DNA from 2 places in the Streptomyces sp. NPDC086989 genome. Region 2 is predicted to be linked to the other one. Evidence: riboswitches for the same ligand, from Rfam matches in the RefSeq annotation. Region 2 holds a riboswitch; the other holds the start of a gene.
What was found. Region 2 has a riboswitch for glycine ahead of gcvP (aminomethyl-transferring glycine dehydrogenase). Riboswitches for the same ligand answer to the same signal wherever they lie in the genome.

Region 1: it holds a riboswitch for glycine, as region 2 does, so the genes downstream of both, gcvT (glycine cleavage system aminomethyltransferase GcvT) here and gcvP (aminomethyl-transferring glycine dehydrogenase) in region 2, are expected to answer to the same signal.

Annotation. Positions count from the first base shown of each region.
Region 1 is NZ_JBIVAL010000002.1:403,618-407,016, forward strand. It holds gene gcvH (glycine cleavage system protein GcvH) at 1-142, opposite strand, end outside; gene gcvT (glycine cleavage system aminomethyltransferase GcvT) at 233-1,348, opposite strand; glycine riboswitch at 1,533-1,636, opposite strand; gene ACIPK4_RS05580 (AAA family ATPase) at 1,842-2,504, shown strand; gene ACIPK4_RS05585 (enhanced serine sensitivity protein SseB) at 2,579-3,313, shown strand; gene ACIPK4_RS05590 (enhanced serine sensitivity protein SseB C-terminal domain-containing protein) at 3,377-3,399, shown strand, end outside.
Region 2 is NZ_JBIVAL010000037.1:9,200-12,598, forward strand. It holds gene ACIPK4_RS39150 (DNA polymerase IV) at 1-1,247, shown strand, start outside; gene ACIPK4_RS39155 (PRC-barrel domain-containing protein) at 1,244-1,615, opposite strand; glycine riboswitch at 1,729-1,827, shown strand; gene gcvP (aminomethyl-transferring glycine dehydrogenase) at 2,026-3,399, shown strand, end outside.

The DNA of each region.
Region 1 (3,399 bases), on a different contig from region 2:
CGACCGCGGGGAGCTGGGCGTAGACGACGTCACCGAGCGCGTTGGCCGCGAACTCCGTGATGCCGACCGTCGCGACGCCGTCCACGGCGTCCGACAGCCACTCGTGCTCCTTGGTGTAACGCAGCTGCTGGGGGTTGCTCATGACCTGATTCTCCTGGATGCGGGGGAGTGCGAACGAACAGTGGTCTTGCGTACTGAGACGTACTGAGACGGCCGGTACGGCGTACGGGCGCTACTTCTGCCGCTTGTAGAACGGCAGGGCGACGACCTCGTACGGCTCATGCGTACCGCGAATGTCCACGCCGACGCCGGAGGTGCCGGGCGCGGCGTACTCCGCGTCCACGTAGGCCATCGCGATCGGCTTGCCCAGCGTCGGGGACGGGGCGCCCGAGGTGACCTCGCCGATCACCTCGCCGCCGGCGACGACCGGGAACCCGGCGCGCGGGACGCGGCGGCCCTCTGCGATCAGGCCGACCAGCTTGCGCGGCGCCTTCGTGGCGGCCTGCTCGGCGGCGGCCTCCAGGGCGGCGCGCCCGACGAAGTCGCCCTCCTTCTCGAACTTCACGACCCGGCCCAGACCCGCGTCGAACGGGGTGAGGCCGGTGGTCAGCTCGTGCCCGTACAGCGGCATGCCCGCCTCCAGGCGCAGCGTGTCGCGGCAGGACAGGCCGGCCGGGACCAGGCCGACGCCCGCGCCGGCCTCGGTCAGCGCCTGCCACAGCTCCACGGCGTGCTCGGGGGAGACGAACAGCTCGAAGCCGTCCTCACCCGTGTAGCCCGTACGCGCGATCAGCGCGGGCACGCCCGCGACGGTGCCCGGCAGGCCGGCGTAGTACTTCAGCCCGTCCAGGTCGGCGTCGGTGAGGGAGGCGAGGATGCCGGGGGACTCGGGGCCCTGTACGGCGATCAGCGCGTACGCGTCGCGGTCGTCGCGGACCTCGGTGTCGAAGCCCGCGGCGCGCTCGGTCAGGGCGTCCAGGACGACTTGGGCGTTGGAGGCGTTCGCGACGACCATGTACTCGGTCTCGCCCAGGCGGTAGACGATCAGGTCGTCGAGGATCCCGCCGTCCTCCTGGCAGATGTGCGTGTAGCGGGCGCGGCCGACGCCGACGGTCGAGATGTTGCCGACCAGCGCGTAGTCCAGGGCCTTGACGGCCTCCGGGCCGGTCAGCGTGATCTCGCCCATGTGGGAGAGGTCGAAGAGACCGGCCTTGGTCCGTACGGCGTTGTGCTCGTCGCGCTCACTGGCGTACCGCAGGGGCATGTCCCAGCCCGCGAAATCGGTCATGGTCGCACCGAGCGACCGGTGCAGCGCATCGAGGGCGGTCAGACGGGGGGCAGTGCTCATGGGTGTGGCTCCCGGGTCCCAGGGCATGACATGACGAGGACGATCCTCCCCATCTGTCATCGGAACCTGAGAGGTTCGCCGAGAGTTCCCGGTCGGACCCGGGGAACCTCGACTTGCACCTTGGGTGGAGCGCACGCGGGTGCCGTCGTGAGGGACGGCGGCGCGGCTCGCTTTTCAGATCTGCCTCATCCACGCGGTACGGGGCCTGAGAGATTCAAGGGAGGAACTTGCTCCTTCGGCGCCCGGGCACCGCCTCACGGCGTGCCGGGACTCTCCCGCGCGGATTCAAGCGGCCGGTATGCAGTTGGTCCAGATGGCGCACATCATTGCACGCCGTCCGGGCGATCGGGCGTGCGGGCCCGGAAGAACGTACGGACCGGCCGTCCCGGACCGGTGGAGGGGCCGCGGGCCCTGACCGGAACCGGGGCCACCGGATTACCGTCTCTTTACACTCTTGGGCATGGGGCCCGCGTGGCCCCGATTGGGGGAGGCGATCACAGTGCGGAGATTCGGAGTGCTGGCGTCGACCGGGACCGGGGCCGTCGACGGGGTGCCGGCAGCGCGGCGGGCCTGCGCCGAGGGCCCCCTCGTACGCGACCTGCGCGGCCGGGGCCCGCACGGACCCCAGTGGCTCGGCTTCGCCGAAGGCGACATCGTCGTGGTGTCCGGCCTGCCCGGCGGCGGCAAGAGCACGCTCATCAAGCGGGCCGCGGACGGCGGCATCGACTCGCAGGACGTGCGCGAGCGCTGGGAGCGGCGGATGCCGAGGGTGCTGCCGTACGCGGTGTACCGGCCGCTGGTCCGCTGCGCCCACTACTGGGGCCTGTGGCGGACGCTGCGCTCCGGGGCCTCGGCGGTGGTCCACGACTGCGGAACGCAGACCTGGGTGCGCGCCCTGCTGGCCGCGGCCGCGCGGCGGCGGGGCCGCGGGCTGCACCTGCTGCTGCTGGACACCACCCCGGAGGAGGCCCTGGCCGGGCAGGCGGCGCGGGGGCGCGGGGTGTCGGCGTACGCCTTCGCCCGCCACCGGGGCGCGGTGGCCCGGCTGCTGCGGGACGCGGAGGCGGGCCGCCTCCCGGCCGGTTGCACCTCGGCGGTCCTGCTGGACCGCGGCTCGGCGGCCCGGGTGACCCGCATCGCCTTCCGCCGCCCCTGACCCTGGCCCGGGCCCGCGGGGGGCAGCGGTTAATCTCGGGCCGACAGCGTGGGGTGAGAACAGCGGAGGCGTACATGCACGGCGGCGGCTGGCCGGACAACGAGCTGGAGCAGGTGCTCGGGGCGGCGCTCGGACAGGCGGACGCCGGCGCCCGCATCGTCGAGGTGCTCGGGCGCAGCCTGCTCTGGGTGCCCCTGCCCGGCGGCGGCGGCCCGGACGCGCCCGCCCTCACCCTGCCCACCATGGAGATCAACGGCGCGGCGTACGTCCCCGTCTACAGCTCCGAGGCCCAGTTCCGCGCCTGCGCCGGCCCCGGCATGGACTTCGCCGTGGCCCCGGCCGTCGAGTTCGCCCGCGGCCTGCCCCCGCAGCTCGGCATCGCCGTGAACCCCGAGGGCGCCGTCGGCGTCCCGCTGCCCCCGCCCGCCGTGGCGGAGCTCTGCCGCACCGGCCGCACCCCGCTCGACGGCCCCGCCACCGGCGGCCGCGTCCGGCTCTTCGAGCCCGACTGGCAGGACGACCCGGTGGACTTCCTGACCGCAGCCGCGGAGGAGTTCCGTGCCACCGGCGTGATCGCCGCCGCCCACCGCTGCCTCGCCAGCGTCGAGGGAGGGGCCCCGGAGCTCTACATCGGCGTCCGGCTGCCGGGATGGGAGCCCGGGATGCGCAGCGCCCCGATGGAGGCCCTCGGCCGGGCCCTGGCCCGCGTGGCGCCGGCCTGGCCCGTGCAGTTGATCCTCCTCGACGCCGTGCAGGACCCGGTGGTCGACTACATGGTTACGCGCGTACGCCCCTTCTACCTCGCTTAGGGCCGCTTAAGCTGGGTGCGGATACGGGTGGACGGGCGGACGAGGAACGAAGAGGGGTACCGGGTGAGTGCGTCAGGCACGGCCGC
Region 2 (3,399 bases):
GCCTGGACGAGGCGTTCGTGGACCTGGAGGCCGGCGGTACCGCCTTCGACGCGGAGACGGCCCTGGAGACCGGACAGCGGCTGCGGGCGGCCATCCTGGCCGCGACCGGGCTCAGCGCATCGGTGGGGCTGGCGGGGTCGAAGATGCTGGCGAAGGTGGCCTCGGAAGAGGCCAAGCCGGACGGGCTGCTGCTGATCGAACCGGGGACGGAGCGGGCCCTGCTCGCGCCGATGTCGGTGCGGACCCTGCCGGGCGTGGGGCCGGCGACCGGCGAGCACCTGCGGCGGGCCGGGATCACCACCGTGGGGGAGCTGGCCGAGGCCGGTGAGGACGAGCTGGTCCGGATGGTCGGCCGTTCGCACGGGGTCGGGCTGTACCGGATGGCGCTGGGGCTGGACGACCGGCCGGTGGTCGCCGAACGCGACGCGAAGTCCGTGTCGGTCGAGGACACCTTCGACGTGGACCTGCACGACCGGGTGCGGATCCGGGGCGAGGTGCAGCGGCTGGCAGACCGGTGCGTGGAGCGGCTGCGGGGCTCGGGGCACTCCGGGCGCACGATCGTGCTGAAGGTGCGGCGCTACGACTTCTCGACCCTGACGCGCTCGGAGACGCTGCGCGGGCCCACCGACGACCCCGCGGTGGTCCGCGAGGCCGCGGCACGGCTCCTGGAGGCGGTGGACACCACGGGTGGGGTGCGGCTGCTGGGCGTCGGTGTGACGGGCCTGGCCGACTACACCCAGGAGGACCTGTTCGCACAGTCCATGGCTGCGGAGGCGGCGGCAGAGGCGGCTGGGGAGGGCGTCGCGGATGCTGCTGCGGCGGGTGCGTCCGCCGCGGCGGACGCGGAGGCCGAGGACACGGGAGGACCGGGAGGAGCGGGAGAGTCCGACGGGACTGCTGCTCAAGGTGGGCCTGCGGGGCCTGCGGGGCCTGTGGGGCCCGTGGGGGCCTCCGGGAGCGCGCTGCCGCCCCTCACCCGGGAGCCCGCCCCGGAACGGCGCTGGCCGGCCGGGAGCGACGTCCTGCACGCCGTCTACGGCCCCGGGTGGGTGCAGGGCAGCGGGGTCGGGCGGGTGACCGTGCGCTTCGAGCAGCCCGGATCACCACCGGGCCGGGTGCGCACCTTCCGGGTGGAGGACCCCGAACTGGAGCCCTCCGACCCGCTGCCCCTCGTGGGGAGGGCCGAGCCGGAAGCCCCGCCCGAGCCCGGAGCCCGGGCCGAGGCGCCCCGGACCGGAGCCGCCTAGGAGGAGTCGTCCCCGTTCGCGAGGCGGCCGAAGTCGCGCCGGATGTCCGACGGGAGGGAGACGTCCAGCCCGTAGTGGTGGTAGAGCTGCAGCTCCTGCTCGGGGGAGAGGTGGCGGCCGACGCCGAAATCGGGGGCGTCCTTGATGAGGGAGCGCTCGAAGGGGACCCGCAGGGTGTCGTCGACGACCTCGCTCGGCTCCAGGGGGACGAACGCGTCCCGGCTGAACAGGCCCGTCCGGACGGCGGCCCATTCGGGTACGCCCGTGGCGTCGTCGAGGTAGACCTCGTCCACTGTGCCGATCTTGGTTCCGTTGCGGTCGAACGCCTTGCGGCCGATCAGGCTGCGCGGATCGATGTCGGTCTGCACGGTCCCTCCATATGGTCGCAACTCCTCCGTAATGACTACAGAAAGGCATTTCCGCAGCGGAGGCCACTCGAAGGAGGACCCGGAAGGGCGCTGGTAGGCTGGGTGACGGCTGTTGACCCTGTGCGGGAGAGTCCTCCGAGTGAGCATGACGGAGGCGCCGAAGGAGCAAATCCTCCCCGGAATCTCTCAGGCATACGTACCGCACGTGGTGAGGCCACTCTGGAAAGCAGGTGCGGGTACCGGGCGTGCAGTGCCGGTTCCCCTCCTCACCGACGGTGAAAGCCGGAGTCCGCGGGTCATCCCCGTGCCTCCGGTGAAGCTCTCAGGTTGAGATGACAGAGGGGGAGGCCGTCCGGGTGCCCGCGCCGTGGTGCCCCTCGCAGGTCGTACGACCCAGGAGGCCTCCGTACATGACCGCCAACCGCATTCCGCTCTCCCAGCTGGAGCGAGGCATCCCCTTCGAGCAGCGCCACATCGGCCCGGACGCCGAGGCGCAGGCGAAGATGCTCGCCCACGTGGGCTACGGCTCGCTGGACGAACTGACCGCTGCCGCGGTACCCGATGTGATCAAGAGCGCCGAGGCACTGAACCTGCCCGAGGCGCGGACCGAGGCCGAGGTGCTGGCGGAGCTGCGTTCGCTCGCCGACCGCAACCAGGTCCTGACCCCGATGATCGGTCTCGGCTACTACGGCACCTTCACCCCGCCGGTGATCCTGCGCAACGTCATGGAGAACCCCGCCTGGTACACGGCGTACACGCCCTACCAGCCGGAGATCTCGCAGGGCCGCCTTGAGGCCCTGCTCAACTTCCAGACCGTCGTCGCCGACCTCACCGGCCTGCCCACCTCCGGTGCCTCCCTGCTCGACGAGGGCACGGCGGCCGCCGAGGCCATGACGCTGGCCCGCCGCGTCGGCAAGTCCAAGGGCAACATCTTCCTCGTCGACGCCGACGCGCTGCCGCAGACCATCGCCGTGATCGAGACCCGTGCCGAGCCGATCGGCATCGAGGTCGTCGTCGCCGACCTGTCCGCGGGCATCCCCGCCGAGGTCGCCGAGCGCGGCGTCTACGGTGTGCTCCTCCAGTACCCGGGCGCCTCCGGTGCCGTACGCGACATCAAGCCGGTCATCGACCAGGCGCACGAGCTGGGTGCGATCGTCGCCGTCTCGGCCGACCTGCTGGCCCTGACCCTGCTGACCTCCCCGGGCGCGCTCGGCGCCGACATCGCCGTCGGCACCACCCAGCGCTTCGGCGTCCCGATGGGCTTCGGCGGCCCGCACGCCGGCTACATGGCCGTCCAGGACAAGCACGCCCGGTCGCTGCCGGGCCGCCTCGTCGGCGTCTCCGTGGACGCGGACGGCAACAAGGCGTACCGCCTGGCACTGCAGACCCGTGAGCAGCACATCCGCCGTGAGAAGGCCACCAGCAACATCTGCACCGCGCAGGTGCTGCTCGCCGTCATGGCCGGCATGTACGCCGTCTACCACGGCCCGGACGGCCTGCGGACGATCGCCCGCCGTACCCACCGCTACGCGGCCCTCCTCGCGGCCGGTCTGACGGCCGGCGGGGTCGAGCTGGTCCACGGCTCGTACTTCGACACCCTCACCGCCCGGGTGCCCGGAAAGGCCGCCGACGTCGTCGCCGCCGCCCGCGAGGGCGGGGTCAACCTGTTCCAGGTCGACGCCGACCACGTCTCCGTCTCCTGCGACGAGACGACGCTGCGCTCCGCCATCGAGGCCGTCTGGGCCGCCTTCGGCGTCACGGCGGACATCGAGGCCCTCGACGAG